One region of the Protofrankia sp. CiP1_Cm_nod2 genome, then DNA from elsewhere that is predicted to be linked to it. Evidence: riboswitches for the same ligand, from Rfam matches in the RefSeq annotation. Region 1 holds a riboswitch; the other holds the start of a gene.
The links. Region 1 has a riboswitch for cyclic di-AMP ahead of NBW84_RS04300 (C40 family peptidase). Riboswitches for the same ligand answer to the same signal wherever they lie in the genome.
Positions count from the first base shown of each region.

Region 2: it holds a riboswitch for cyclic di-AMP, as region 1 does, so the genes downstream of both, NBW84_RS00185 (C40 family peptidase) here and NBW84_RS04300 (C40 family peptidase) in region 1, are expected to answer to the same signal.

Region 1 is NZ_CAKKTL010000023.1:190-7,332, reverse strand. Features, by position in the region: gene NBW84_RS04320 (MurT ligase domain-containing protein) at 156-1,421, shown strand; gene NBW84_RS04315 (type 1 glutamine amidotransferase) at 1,477-2,223, shown strand; gene NBW84_RS04310 (MarR family transcriptional regulator) at 2,335-2,862, opposite strand; gene NBW84_RS04305 (PHB depolymerase family esterase) at 3,118-3,768, shown strand; gene NBW84_RS04300 (C40 family peptidase) at 4,172-5,146, opposite strand; cyclic di-AMP (ydaO/yuaA leader) riboswitch at 5,335-5,510, opposite strand; partial or broken gene NBW84_RS04295 (4-hydroxybenzoate 3-monooxygenase) at 6,034-7,143, shown strand, end outside.
Region 2 is NZ_CAKKTL010000001.1:40,046-47,323, reverse strand. Features, by position in the region: gene tkt (transketolase) at 95-2,191, shown strand; gene NBW84_RS00195 (cold-shock protein) at 2,516-2,953, shown strand; cyclic di-AMP (ydaO/yuaA leader) riboswitch at 3,503-3,668, shown strand; gene NBW84_RS00190 (hypothetical protein) at 3,742-4,056, opposite strand; gene NBW84_RS00185 (C40 family peptidase) at 4,037-4,411, shown strand; gene NBW84_RS00180 (peptidoglycan-binding protein) at 4,809-5,597, shown strand; gene NBW84_RS00175 (trypsin-like peptidase domain-containing protein) at 5,896-6,855, opposite strand; gene NBW84_RS00170 (metallopeptidase family protein) at 7,188-7,278, shown strand, end outside.

The DNA.
Region 1 (7,143 bases):
CTTATCACACCTCGTACCACACTCGTACCCCGCCTGTTCGCCACTGCCCGGAGGATGTTCCGAGGCCGCTCTGGAGCTGGTCCGGGACCGACATGGGACGGGTATGACGGGGTGTCGGTCACCGGCGCGGCGGCCCGTGGCACGCTGGGGAGGCGATGAGCACACCCTTCCCGCGCCGGTTCTCCGCCCGCACCCGTGCCGCCCTTGCTGTGGAGAAACTCGCGTCCTCGGCTTCCCGCCAGCTGGGACGCGGATCCGGTGAGATGATCGGCGGCAAGCTTGCCCTGCGGGTCTCCCCGGAGATCCTGTCCGAGGTCGCGGCCGGGCAGCTGGTGGCCTGCGTCAGCGGGACCAACGGCAAGACCACGACCACCCGGCTGCTGGCCCGCGCGCTGGGCACGCTCGGCCCGGTCCGCAGCAACAGCGGTGGCGCCAACATGGCGGCGGGCGTGCTGGCCGCCCTGTCCAAGCCGCCCTACGACGCGGCCGCCGCGCTCGAGGTGGACGAGATCTGGCTGCCCAAAGTGGCCAGGCAGATCCAGCCCCGCGCGGTCATCCTGCTCAACATCAGCCGTGACCAGCTCGACCGGTCGAACGAGACCCGGCGGATCGCGAGCCTCTGGCGTGATCTCGGCGCCGAGCTGCCCGGCGCGACCGCGATCGCCAACGCCGACGACCCGCTGGTGGCCTGGGCCGCCGCCGGCTGGTCGAACCAGGTCTGGGTGTCGGCGGGCCAGAACTGGACGGCGGACGCGATGGTGTGCCCGCAGTGCGCCAGCCTGCTGCACCGCAACGCCACGGGCTGGTGGTGCGGCTGCGGGCTGGCCCGGCCTGAGCCCCTTGTCTCGGTCACCGGGCCGCACGAGCTGCTCTGGTTCGGCCGTCACCTCACGGCGTCGATCGACCTGCCCGGCCGGGTGAACCTCGGCAATGCGGCGATGGCCGCCGCGGCGGCGAAGCTCTTCGGGGTCGAGGTCGAGCAGGCGCTGGCCGCGATGACCGGCCTTGAGGACGTCCAGGGCCGCTACCAGGAGGTCGAGCTCGGCGACTCCGGTACCCGCGGGCGGCTGCTGCTGGCGAAGAACCCGGCCGGCTGGGTGGAGATGATGGAGCTGCTCAACAGCACGCCCACCCGGCCGGTGATCGTTGACTTCAACGCGCAGACCGCTGACGGGCGTGACCCGTCGTGGATCTGGGATGTCCCGTTCGAGCGGCTGCCGGGCCGGCGGGTGCTGGTCACCGGTGGGCGCAAGGAGGACATGAGCGTCCGGCTGGCATACGCGGAGATCCCGCACACGGTCCATCCCGATGCCGAGAGCGCGGCGGCGGTTCTGGACGAGAAGATCGTCGATGTGGTCGCGAACTACACCGCCTTCCGCGACATCCTGGGGCGGGTCGCCCCGGTGAGGACGAACAGTTGACCAAAAAGGTGACCAAAAAGGTGACCATCCACGGTGACATGACCGGGGCCGCGGCATGAGCCGGGAGTCGGCGACCCGGATCGCCCTGATCTACCCGGAGCTGCTCGGGACGTACGGCGACGGCGGCAACGCGACCGTGCTGGCGCAGCGGCTGCGCTGGCGTGGCCTGCCGGCCGAGGTGATCGGCGTCCCGGCCGGGGAGCCGGTGCCGGCCGGCTGCGACATCTATCTGCTCGGCGGCGGTGAGGACGAGCCGCAGGTGCTGGCCGCCGAGGGGCTGCGCCGCAACAGCGCGATCGCGCACGCGGTGGCCCAGGGCGCGGCCGTGCTCGCGGTGTGCGCCGGATACCAGGTGATCGGTGCGTCCTTCCCCGCCGGTGAGGGCCGTATCCACGACGGCCTGGGCCTGGTGGACGTGGAGACGCGACGCTCGTTCGAGCAGCCGGTGCCGCCACGCGCGGTCGGTGACATCGTCGTCGAGCCCGTCCCCGAGCTCGAGCTGCCGTTGCTGCTCGGCTACGAGAACCACGGGGGACGTACCCGGGCACTGCCCAACGGGCACGGCCGGCCGCTCGGGATCGTGCGCAAGGGGGTCGGTAACGGTACCCCGGACCACACCGACGGTGTCGTGGACGGCCGTGTGATCGGTACCTACCTGCACGGTCCGGTCCTCGCGCAGAACCCGGCCCTGGCCGACCTGCTGTTGTCCTGGGTGCATGGCTGGCTGCCGGAACTGGCCGGCCCGCCGGAGACGGAGGTGCTGCGCCAGGCACGCCTGCACGCCCTGGACGTCCATGCCTGACCCGGGGCCGGGCGGCCGCGGGGAACCTTCGGTGGGCGCGGGAAGCAGCCGGGGGGCCTGCGCCCGGACGCGGGGGGAGCGGCCTGTCGCCCGGTGCCCGGCCGTCGGCCGTCAGTCCGTCCTGACGGCCGGCGGGGTGGCGGGTGCGGGACACGGCTCGTCGTGCTGCGGCGGCAGATGGGCGCGGTCGTGTTCGGCGATCGCCACGTTCAGCCGGCTCAGCAGCGCGCCGAAGACACCGAGTTCCTCCTGGTCCCAGGTGCGTACCAGGGTATTGATTTTTTCTACCCGTGCGGAGCGGGTGGCGAGGTAGCGTTGCTGGCCGCGGGTGCTGAGTCTCACCAGCGTCGCCCGCCGGTCGCTGGGATCGGTGGCGCGTTCCACCAGCCCGGCCGTGACAAGCGCGGCGATCTGGCGGCTCACCGTGGAGATGTCCAGGGCGAACACCGTGCCCAGGGTGGTCAGCCGTACGGCGCCGTGTTCGTGGATGTGGCTGAGCAGCAGGTAGGCGGAGCGGTCCAGAACCGTCCCGGACTCGCCGGCGATGGCCATCCGGAAGCGTTCGGCGCGCCGGCCGAACACCGACAGCTCGTGTTCAATCTTGATCAGTCGATGGTCGAGTTCCTGACCACTGTCCACTTCGGCCTCACCCCTGTTCCGGCAGCCGTATGCCCCGCAATCCGATGTTGTCGAGATTCTGGTGGATACACCACGTCAACGAACGAGCCGTGCCGTGGTTGCCGTACCGGACATGCCTGTTTGACTACTTTTAGTAGTCAATCGGTATCGCAAGCTGACTGGGTGTGAGACAGCGCACTCCGGGTGGCCCCGACTTGCCCGCGACGCGAGGCGAATCTGCCGAATCGACGGCTCCTGGTGTGGTTCGGTTGTCTCGTGGTGTCGAATCCGCTGAAAGCCGGGAAACAGCTATGGGCCAAGAACCGCAAGCGGGTGCTGATCATCGGTGCCGTGCTCGTGGTCGCCTGGATCTACGTGTCTCGCTCGGGTAGCCCGGATACCGAGCGGGCGAAGATACCGGCGGGGTACGCCTCCGCCGAACGCGAGCTCGCCGTTCATGCCGACGCCGACCCCGGCAAGCCCCTGCCGCTGGTCCTCGTCCTGCATGACAACAACAGCGACGCGGCTGCGATCGAAAAGATCACCGAAGCCTCGACGCTTGCCGACCGGCAGCACTTCGCCGTGGTCTACCCGGAAGCCGTGGACGGCGAATGGAGGTTGGACGACCCCCGGGGCGCGGACGTGCAGTACCTGCGTGACGTCGTGCGCTACGTGTCGGAGAAGCGGTCGAAGATCGACCAGTCCAAGATCTACATCTGGGGTCTTGGCGAAGGTGGGCGGGCCGCCCTCACGATTGCCTGCGGGGCGCCTGACAACAACCTGAAGTTCGCCGCCGTCGCGGTGGTGGGGCCGGTCGGGCAGGTCCCGAACTGCCCGTCGGGAACCCATGTCCAGCATGTCGACGGGACGTGGGACAAGCAGGTCACGCGCAGCCTGTGGGACTTCTCCAGGAAGCCCAAGGCGTAGGAGCGGGCATCCGGGGTTGGGAGGCCCGCGGAGAAGGCGTCTGATGAGGTTCCAGCCTCGGCCGCGCATCCGGTCGGTGGGAGAGGGCGGCTCCCGCCGACCGGCCGGACTGTGGGGGGGGTCCAGTACGACCGGCCGACGGAAGCCTCTTGTTCCGCCGGGCTTTCCGAGCTGGGGGGGTTGGCTCGGTCCAACCAGCGGAAGTCATCATCGCGGGATGCCGCGGAGCGCCGCCAGGCCGGTGTCGACGTCGACAAGATCGACCTGGCGGCAAGGTTCACGCACAATCGGAGGGGGAGGCCGCGCGGGAACCCGCCTGTGAATTGTTTCTACAGTATATTGGTTGCCACTACGCGAAGCCGCGTACTGACAGCCGGATGTGGACGCGGGCTGACCGGTTCGCTCAGAAAACCCGGCCGACGGAATATGACGTGGTATAGATGGCCCTCAGCGAGACGACATCACCTGACTTGGGTGCCACCCACATCTTACCATCGCCCGCATAAATACCGACGTGGTAGATGTTACCTGGTGCGCCGTAGAAAATCAGGTCACCTGGCTGCTTGTTGTACTGCGATATCCTGGTGGTCGCCTCGTACTGTCCCTCGGCGGTGCGGGGGATGTTGCGTCCCAGCTGCTTGAAGACGTACTGGACCAGTCCTGAGCAGTCGAACGTGTAGGGGCCCTCAGCGCCATAGACGTAGGGCTTCCCGGCCTGCTGGGCCGCGAGATACACCGCCCGTTCACCCAGCGAGCTGGCGGCCGCGAGCGCGCCCGAGATGGCGTTGCTCATGGTCGGGGCATCGAGGCCAGTGATCTGGGGAGAGCGCTGCACGGGCGGGGTGTTGGGAATCACGGTCAACGTGCCGACGTTCGTCGACCGTGTCGAGCGCAGGGCGTCGGTCCCGTCGAAAATCGCAGTGATCTGCGTGGTGGTGAGAACCTTCGCGGTGTAGCTGGTGAAGCCCTGCTCGTTGGTGTAGAGGTGCTTGAAGGTGGCCCATCCCTCCGGCAGCTTCACCTGGACCTTGACAAGCTGATTGACCAGCGGTGCGTGGGTGACCGCGTCCTCGAGGGAGAACCCCATCTCCACCGGCTGGTCGGCCTTCACGGAGACGTCCGGATTCGTGACTTTGAGCACGACGCCGTTCTTGGGATGCAGGTCGGTCTGGTTGAGTACCTGGCTGGTGACCGATCCGGAACCACCCGTGGACAGCGGATTGATGGTCGAGGTGCGCAGGTTGGCCAGTGACGCCTGGCTGCCGAACTGTGATCCAAGCGTTATCGGCGAGGTGACGGAGGCATCGTCGGAGTTCGAGTCGGCCGTGGCGCATCCGGCCAGGGCGACACCGGACACCGCGACGGTACCGGTGGTCACCACGGCGACAGCGGCCCGGGCTCGCGAGCGGCCCGTTCCGGGCTGCGGCGCGGGCGCGCGATGCCGGCCGCGTGCCGGACGGTCGACGTGCCGGTCGATCGGGTGCTGGCGGGACGACGGCGCAGCCGCCTGCGACGAACGCGATCGTACTGCTGGATCAGGCTGCACATCATGCGCAGACAAGGTTGTGATCCTTCCCGTTCGCCTGCGAGGTGAGCTGTCGGGTTCGGGCTGGGCTGCCCGGTGGGTCGCGCGACCATCGCGCTGCACACTTCACCCCGAGGGCGACACCGCGGTTCGATGCCGTCCGGTGGAGGATGGGTCCCCCGCTCCTGCCCTGGTGACGACTCGGAGGGAACACCGGGACCGTGGGCAGGATTCGGCAGTTCGGCCCGGTGCGTCGTGACGTCGGCGCGAGACTAGTTCATACGGATGGCGCTAGTAAACACTAGTCCCTCACAACTACCCCAAGTAGTTGTATGAAGTGTCATAACCGGCTCTTCTACCCCATCCTCCTTCGCCGGCCGGGGCGGCGCCGGGTGCGACCGGCTGGCTTGTGGCCTTCGGTCGCCCGACTGACGTGCCGCTTTCCGTGACTTGCGGGATGCGGAGGATGACAATACGCCATAGCGGCGACAGACGGTCGACCAGGAGCCTTCGAGTACAGATAGTGAGCAATACTGCTACGTTAAGTAGCGATCAAGGCTGCCCATTGGCGGTACTCTGCTCTTTTTGCGAAAATTGTCCGATTGGTTGATGCCGAGTTGTCGGCCTTCTGACGCGTGTCGGAATGTGACGTCGTACTCTGGCAGTGCCTCGTCCGGATCGGTCCTTCCAGGTCAGTCACGTGATCAGGGCAGCGTGACGGATGATCAGGAATCGTGCCGATGCTCCCCGGGGAGGCGCTCGCCATGACGCGGTCCGCGTCGGGGTCCGTGCCGGACGGGCGTGGTGTGCGCCAGCCGGACGCGCCCGCCTCCCGGCCGCGTCCTCGCCGGGTGGGCGTTGTTGTGATTGGCGCGGGTGTCGCGGGCCTGGTGGCCGCGGTCGTGCTGGCTCGTCGGGGTATCGACACGCTCGTGCTCGAGGCCGCCAGTCGGGCCAGGGTGGAAAGCCGTCCACGCGCCGGGCTGCTCGGGCCGGCGGCGGTGGACGCCCTGGAGCGCAACGGGCTCGCCGACGGCCTGCGAGCCGAAGGTGTGCCGCACCACGACTGTGAGTTCCGACATCGTCGCAGAGCGTTTGTCGTCGAGTATGCTCGCCATGCGGGCGGACGCCACCACGTTGTCTACCCGCAGCAGAAGCTTGTCGCCGACCTGGTTGCCGCCTACCTTGCCGCGGGTGGCGTCATCGAGTTCGGCGTCACTGACGTGATGTTGGGCGCGCTGGCCTCCGACCACCCCGCCGTCTCCTTCGTCACGGCCGGCGGGCAGCGGCAGGTGGTGGAAAGCCGTTTCATCGCGGGCTGCGACGGCCATCATGGTGTTTCCCGAGGATCGATCCCCGAGGGCGCGTTACGCTCCATCCGGCAGCGCGACAGCGCATGGGCCTGGCTCGCGGTCCTGGCCGCGGTCGCCCCGTCCACCGATAAGATCATTTATGGGGTCAGTCCCCGGGGGTTCGCCGGCCACATGCTGCGCGACCACCGGACAAGCCGCTTCTACCTACAGGTGGAGGCCACCGCCGACGCCGCGGCCTGGCCGGCCGGGCGGATCTGGGCGGAACTGCACGCCCGGCTCGCCGTGGACGCCGACTGGGAACTGGCGGAAGGGCCGCTGCTGGAGCCGCCGAACGTCATCACGATGGACTCGGTCTTCTACGAACCGATGCGCTTCGGGCGCCTCGTACTGGCCGGGGACGCCGCGCGCCGGGTACCACCGGCGGCGGCCAAGGGCGCCGGGCTCGCCATCGTTGACGGCGAGACACTCGCGCTCGCGGTGGTGGCAGCCCTGCACGACGCGGACGAACGCCCGCTGGACGCCTACTCCGAGGTGTGC
Region 2 (7,278 bases), on a different contig from region 1:
GGAGATCCGTCACCGCTGGATACGATCTAGGGCGTGGACCCGCAAGCGCCTGCGACGGACGTTGTGGGCGTCCTATCCGACACAAAGGATGTACATGACGCCCACCGAACAGCCGGCCATCACCGACACGGACGATCTGTGCGTCGCGACGATCCGCACACTGTGTATGGACGCGGTGCAGGCCGCGAACTCCGGGCACCCGGGCACCCCGATGGCCATGGCACCGGTGACCTACACGCTGTGGCAGGAGTTCCTGCGCTTCGACCCCGACGATCCCTCCTGGCCGAACCGGGACAGGTTCGTGCTGTCGGCGGGGCACGCGTCGGCGTTGCTGTACGCGATGCTGCACCTGGCCGGTGTCCGGGCGGTCGGCCCCACCTATGAGACGCCCGGCGGGCCGGCGGTCACCCTCGACGACATCAGACGCTTCCGCCAGCTGGACGGGAAGTGCCCCGGCCACCCGGAGTACCGCTGGACGTCCGGGGTGGAGGCGACCACCGGGCCGCTGGGCACGGGCGCGGCGACGGCGGTGGGCATGGCCATCGCCGGGCGCTGGCTGGCGGCGCGCTTCAACCGGCCCGGCTTCGACGTGTTCGACCACGACGTGTACGCGCTGTGCGGTGACGGCGACCTGATGGAGGGGGTCGCGGCCGAGGCGGCGTCGCTGGCCGGCCACCTGGGGCTGGCCAACCTGTGCTGGATCTACGACAACAACCACATCAGCATCGAGGGCGGCACCGACCTGGCGTTCACCGAGGACGTGGCCACCCGGTTCATCGCCTACGGCTGGAACGTCACCCGGGTCGGTGACGCCAACGACCGCACGGCCCTGGGCCGCGCCTTCGAGACGTTCCGCCGCGAGCCGCACCGCCCGACCCTGATCATCGTCGACAGCCAGATCGCCTTCGGCGCCCCGACCAAGCAGGGCACCGCCGCCGCGCACGGGGAGCCGCTGGGGGAGGAGGAGATCCGGGCGACGAAGCGGTTCTACAACTGGCCGCCGGAGGCCCGCTTCCTCGTCCCCGACGGGGTGTACGAGCACTTCGCCGCCGGTGTCGGCAAGCGGGGCCGGGCCGAGCGGGACAGCTGGCTGGCCCTGCTCGGCCGCTACCGGGAGGCACATCCCGATCTCGCCGGCCAGCTCGACCTGCTGTGGGGCGGGCAGCTGCCCGACGGCTGGGACGCCGACATCCCCGTCTTCCCCGCCGACGGCAAGGGCCTGGCCACCCGGGACTCCTCCGGGAAGGTCCTCAACGCCGTCGCTGCCCGGGTGCCCTGGCTGGTCGGCGGCTCCGCCGATCTCGCCCCGTCGACGAAGACCCGGCTGACCGTCGACGGCGCCGGGGACTTCCAGGCCGCCAGCCCGGGTGGGCGCAACCTGCACTTCGGCGTCCGCGAGCACGCGTCGGCCGCGGTGGCCAACGGGCTGTCCCTGTCCGGGCTGCGGCCGCTGTGGTCGACCTTTCTGATCTTCTCCGACTTCGCCCGCGGCGCCCTGCGGCTGTCCGCGCTGATGGAGCTGCCGGTCATCCACGTGTTCACCCATGACTCCATCGGGGTCGGGGAGGACGGGCCGACGCACCAGCCGGTCGAGCAGCTCGCCTCGCTGCGGGCCGTCCCCGGCCTGCTGGTGATCCGCCCCTGTGACGCGGGCGAGGTCGCGCAGGCGTGGCGGGTGGTGATGGGCCTGGAGCAGGAGCCGGCCGCGCTCGTCCTGAGCCGGCAGGCGCTGCCGACGCTGGACCGGGCCCGCTACGCCGACGCCGCCGGGCTCGCCCGCGGCGGCTACGTGCTGGCCGACCCCGCCGACGGCGACCCCGAGGTGATCCTGATCGGTACCGGCAGCGAGGTGCACCTGGCCCTGGCCGCCCATGAGGAGCTGGCCGCGCAGGGGGTGCGCGCCCGGGTGGTCAGCCTGCCGTCCTGGGAGCTGTTCGAGCGGCAGCCCGCGCGGTACCGCGAGCAGGTGCTGCCGCCGGCGGTCCGCGCGCGGGTCGTGGTCGAGCAGGCCGCCACGCTCGGCTGGGAACGGTACGCCGGCCCGGACGGGGTGATCATCGGGATGCGGACCTTCGGCGCGTCCGCCCCGCTGCGGGACCTGCAGACCAGATTCGGTTTCACCCCGCGGGCGGTGGTCGACGCCGCCAGGCAGAGCCTGGCCGCCGTCCACGCCGCCGGTGACCCGGCGTAGACCGTAAGGACACGGATCCGCGGCTTGTGACCATGACGTCGACGGCCGGCTGGCCCCCGGGGCGCTTCCGGGGGCCGGCCGGCCGGTCAGCTGGTCAGCTGGTCGGCCGTTCCGCCCCGGTGTATCCGCGCTCGTTCCCCATCGGCCGCTGTCGGTCGTTCCGCGCTCCGGGTGTCGGGCTTGACCTGGGTAGGCGTACCTGAGACGGTGAGCAGGTCCTGCGGTCGCGCGAGCGGTCCTGGGGCTTGGTTGTACACAGGTTCGTCTGGTGTGCAGTTCACTTGGTACAGGGCTGGTTGGCACAGAGGTTGTACAGGGGCAGATGTGGTGGGTACTGGTAGAATTCTGCGTTTCGACGGGGTTCGCGGCTACGGTTTCATAGCGCCCGATGCCGGTGGCGACGACGTTTTCATGCACGCAAACGATCTTCAGGACGAGAAGCACCTGTTCCAGCCCGGAACGCTGGTGGAGTTCGAGGCGGAGGAGAGTGACAGGGGCCCGAAGGCCTCGGTCGTCCGTCTGATCCGCCGGGCTCCGGCCCGTCCGGCGCCCGTGTATCCGGTGGTCTCCCCAGGTGTGGTCAACGGGCGTTCGAGCGCCGACGACGACGACATGTGCGACGTCCTCACCGTCGGGGAGTTCCGGCATCTGCTGACCGAGACGCTCATCGAATCGGTGCCGACCCTGACCGGCGGCCAGATAAGCCAGATACGGCAGCGACTGACCACCCTCGCGCAGGCGCGCGGCTGGGTCGAGTCCTGACCGACGCCGCTCCGCCCGGGGCCCTGCCTGGCCCGGGGCGGACCGGCGGCCCCGCTGGTGCCCGGGCGTCACTGATGCCCGGACGCTGCGCCGTCCGCGCTGGCCATGCCGCCGGCCGCGGCGTGCGCACGTCCGGGTTCGTGGCGTTGCTTCGGCGGTCCGTGGGCCCACCCGGGCGATCCACTGCGCCCGACAGCGCAAACGCTGTTTCGGGCAGTGCAAATGCTGTGCCCGACAGTGCAAATGCTGTGCCCGACAGCGAAACACAACGGTGGAAAAAATGTTGTTGCCGGTCCGCATCGGCCGTTTCACGATACGCGCTGGTTAACCATGGGAGCGGTGTGTAGCGCCATCACGCTGCGGCCAGCTCGTACCGTCCCGGCAGCCATCCTGGGACGGCCCGCGTAAATGATGCGTACGGTGAGTGTTGTGCGCCGACATGCCGAGAAAACCGCCGCTTGCGGTTACCAAAAGTAGTTCGCTACGTTGGCCGGGCTCTCAACGGCACCGGACCGCACGCCGAGTTCTGTCCACGGTCCGGTGTCTTCCGACTAGCGATCGCCAGGACAGAAGCGGGGGACCCACCTTTCCGCCGGACGTCGCCACCACGGTGGCCGTCCTTGGGGTGAAGTCGGCCGCGCAGGTATCCGCGCGTCGACCGGGCTTCCCGGCCCGAACCCGACAGCTAACCTCGCAGGCGTATGGGAAGGATCATCGTTGCCTGCACACCAGGTGAATTCAGGTCCGGCTGCCGTAGGTCATCCCAGTCCCAGTTCCAGGCGCGGTCGTCATCGCGCGCCCACGACCCGCTCCGCCCTCGGCCGGATATCGGCACGTACCGCGGTTGCCGCCGCGGCCACCGGTACCGTCGCCCTCTCCGGGCTGGCCGCACCGGCCCTGGCGAACGACCGTGGCGCGGGCACGGGCGGGACGGGGTGGACCGACGCCGCCACGGCCGGCACGACCACCGCGGCCGGCACGACCGCTGCCCGGCCCGCTACCTTCACGATCACCCCGGCCGTCTGGTCGGCGGCCTCGTCGCCGGCCGCCGCCGCGGGCGTGCGCACGCTGTCGGCGCAGCCGGTGAGTTTCTCGACGTCCACCAGTGGTTTCGGGGCGAAACTCGTCTATCTGGCGTCGAAGCAGGCCGGAAAGCCGTACGTGTGGGGTGCCGAGGGGCCCCGGGCGTTCGACTGCTCCGGCCTCGTCCAGTACATCTACAAGCAGCTCGGCCGCAGCGTCCCGCGGACGGCCAACGCGCAGTACAACGCCTCCCAGAAGATATCGAAGAATGCCCGGCAGCCCGGTGACCTCATTTTCTTCGGCCGGCCGGGCGGCATCCACCACGTAGGGATCTACGCCGGGAACGGGATGATGTGGGCCGCCCCGCACACCGGGGCCGTGGTCCGGCTCCAGAAGGTCTACACCGGCAGCCATCTGGTCGGCCGTATCAGGTGACCCGCCCGCCCGGGCCGGGCTGGCGGCCACGGGGTGTTCGGGTGCCCCGGGCGGACAGCGCGGGCAACAGCCGGCGGCCGCCGCGAAAATTTCTCCCGGCCACTGCCGGGTAACTGTTCCTGGAGCCCCGGGCAGGTCCGGCGCGGGTCCCGCGCCGGATATCCAGAAAATTCCGGCCGGAGCGCACGGTGCTTCTCCCGGAGCGCTCCGGAAATGACCGGGAAATTTTCTGGACGAATGCGGTCGACGGCCTGCGCCCCGGTCTGCCCGACGTGTTCCAGTCGATCAGGCGCGCTGGGAAGAGCAAACCGTCGGCTGCTCGAAGGAAATGCTGTCCTGGCGCCGCCAGTGAATTTGACGAGCCATTTCGACGATACTTTTGGATGAGAAACTGATCATGTCCAGGGGAAGACACAGAAAACCCGGCCGGTGCAACGGCGCGGCATTGGTGGGCACCGTCGGGCTCATCGGGACGACGGCCGGAATGATGCTGACCGCGGCCCCGGCCAGCGCGGCCGGGCCGTCCGGGCCCGCCGTCGTCGCCGACACGGCCATCGCCCGTGTCGCCGCGAACGCGGGGCTGCCCAGCTGCCGAGGGGTGCCGCTGGGCACCTGGGTGGCGGTGGCGCTCGCGGAGTCCGGTGGCAACGCCAGGGCGCGTAACGCGCACGGTGAGGACTCCCGCGGGCTCTGGCAGATCAACGCGCGGGTCCACACGGGCTGGCTGGCGGGCCGGAACCTGTACGACCCGGCCACCAACGCGTGGGCGGCGAAGAAGGTGTGCGACAGTCAGGGCGTGCGTGCCTGGAGCGCCTACACCAACGGTTCCTACCGCCGTCATCTGGCGCGGGGGAACGCCGCCGCGGCAGCGGCGAAAGCCAGCCCGGCGAGCATGTCGACAACGCGGTCGAGCGCCCCTGTCCCGCCCGTCAGCGGGATCAGCTACATCACCCGGAACTGTTCGCTGCCAGCGTCCACGGCAACCGTGAGAAACGGCAGCAAAATGCGTACCGAGGTGGCCGCGGTACAGCGGCGGCTGACCGGTATCGGATATCCTCTCACCGTCGACGGGATATTCGGCCCGCAGACCACCAGGGTGGTCAAGGAATACCAGCGGCGGCACGGCCTCGCGGCCGACGGAACAGTCGGCGCCCGCACCTACGCCCAGCTGTTCCCGTGCGGCTGACGGCTGGGTGCCACTGACGGCCCTGGGTGCCTCCCCCTCCCTCGGGCACCCGGGGCGCCACCGTCCGCGGGCGGCCACCGTCCCCGCCTGGGCGGGCCGGTGGCCGGCGGCCGCCCGCGGACGTTCGCCCACCAGGCCGCGACCGGCGTGAGTCTGTTGTCGTGTATGTTCATGTTTTCTGGCCGTATCAGCGCATTCTGGCTGTATTGGCGCATGCTGGCAGCATCAGTACATTCTGGCTGTATAGGCGCATTTTTGCCATATCGGCGTACACCGCGACAAACTCGTGCCGATCTTCTCAGGTGAGTGCCAGTTCCTGCGGGACGACGATGACGTCGACGAGCGCGCCGCGCCGCCACACCGTCAGTTCGAGCGGGCGGCCGATGGTGTCCTCCGTCATCAGCCGTTGCAGATCCCCCGGGGTGGCGACCGGCTGCCCGGCGACGGAGAGCACCAGGTCGTCGGCGAACAGGCCGGCGCGACCGGCCGGGCTGCCCGCGACGACCTCGGCCAGCCGCACCCCGTGCCGCCGGCCGGACCGCTCGGCCAGGTGTGGCGGCAGCGGTGCCCGGGTGCTGGCGACCCCCAGGTAGGCGCGCCGTACCCGGCCGTCGCGCATGAGCGCGGCGAGGATGCGGCGGGTGGTGGCGTTGACCGGGACGGCGAGCCCGAGCCCGATCCCGGCGACGGCGGTGTTCACCCCGACGACGTGGCAGTCGGCGGTGACCAGCGCGCCGCCGGAATTGCCCGGGTTGAGCGCGGCGTCCGTCTGGATCACTTCGTCGATGACGCGGACGGTGGCGCCGGCCCGGGTGGGCAGGGAGCGGCCGAGTGCGCTGACGACCCCCGCGGTGACGCTGCCGGTCAGGCCCAGCGGGCTGCCCACCGCGACGACGAGCTGACCGACGGAGAGCGTGTCGGCGTCGCCGAGCGCCGCCGGGGCCGGCGTGCCGCTACGGGCCCGCAGCACCGCGAGGTCGGAGAGCGGATCGGCGCCGATCACGTCCACTTCGCTGTGGGTGCCGTCGGCGAACTCGGCCATGCCCGCCGCGCCGCCGCCGGTCTGCCGTCCCGCGCGCCTCGGTCCGCTGTCGACGACGTGGGCGGAGGTGAGCAGGAAGCCGTCATCGGTGAAGACCACGGCGGATCCGGCTCCCTCGCCACGCGGCGTCCGTACCCGCAGGCTCGCGACAGCGGGGGAGACGGTGGCGGCGACTCGGGTGACGACCTGTGAGTAGGCATCGAGCGGATCCTGCATCCCGGCCTCCTGTCCCGCTTACATAATTACATCATGAGAAGCAGTGGACGCCGGACAATGTTCCCCGGGCGTCCGCCGGACGTCCTCCTGGACGTCCCCCTGGAGCGCCGGTCAGGTAGCGCGGAGCCCATCCACGACCACCCGCACAGGCCATGATCCAGAAGAGTTTGTCGTTGTGTACGCTTTTTGGCCGTAAAAGCGTACACAACGACAAAATTACGCCGATCTTCTCCGGCGGCCGACGTCCATCCAGGCCTGTTCATTCCCCGTGCCGGTGCCCGGCGGTATGGCGGCGCCGCGCCGGGACGGCGTCTGAAGGTAGGTTCACCGACGTGGTCGAGGTGTCCAGGCAGCGCTTCGAGGCCCTGGTGGCCGAGGCGCTGGACAGCCTGCCACCGCAGCTCGGCCGTCAGATGTCCAACA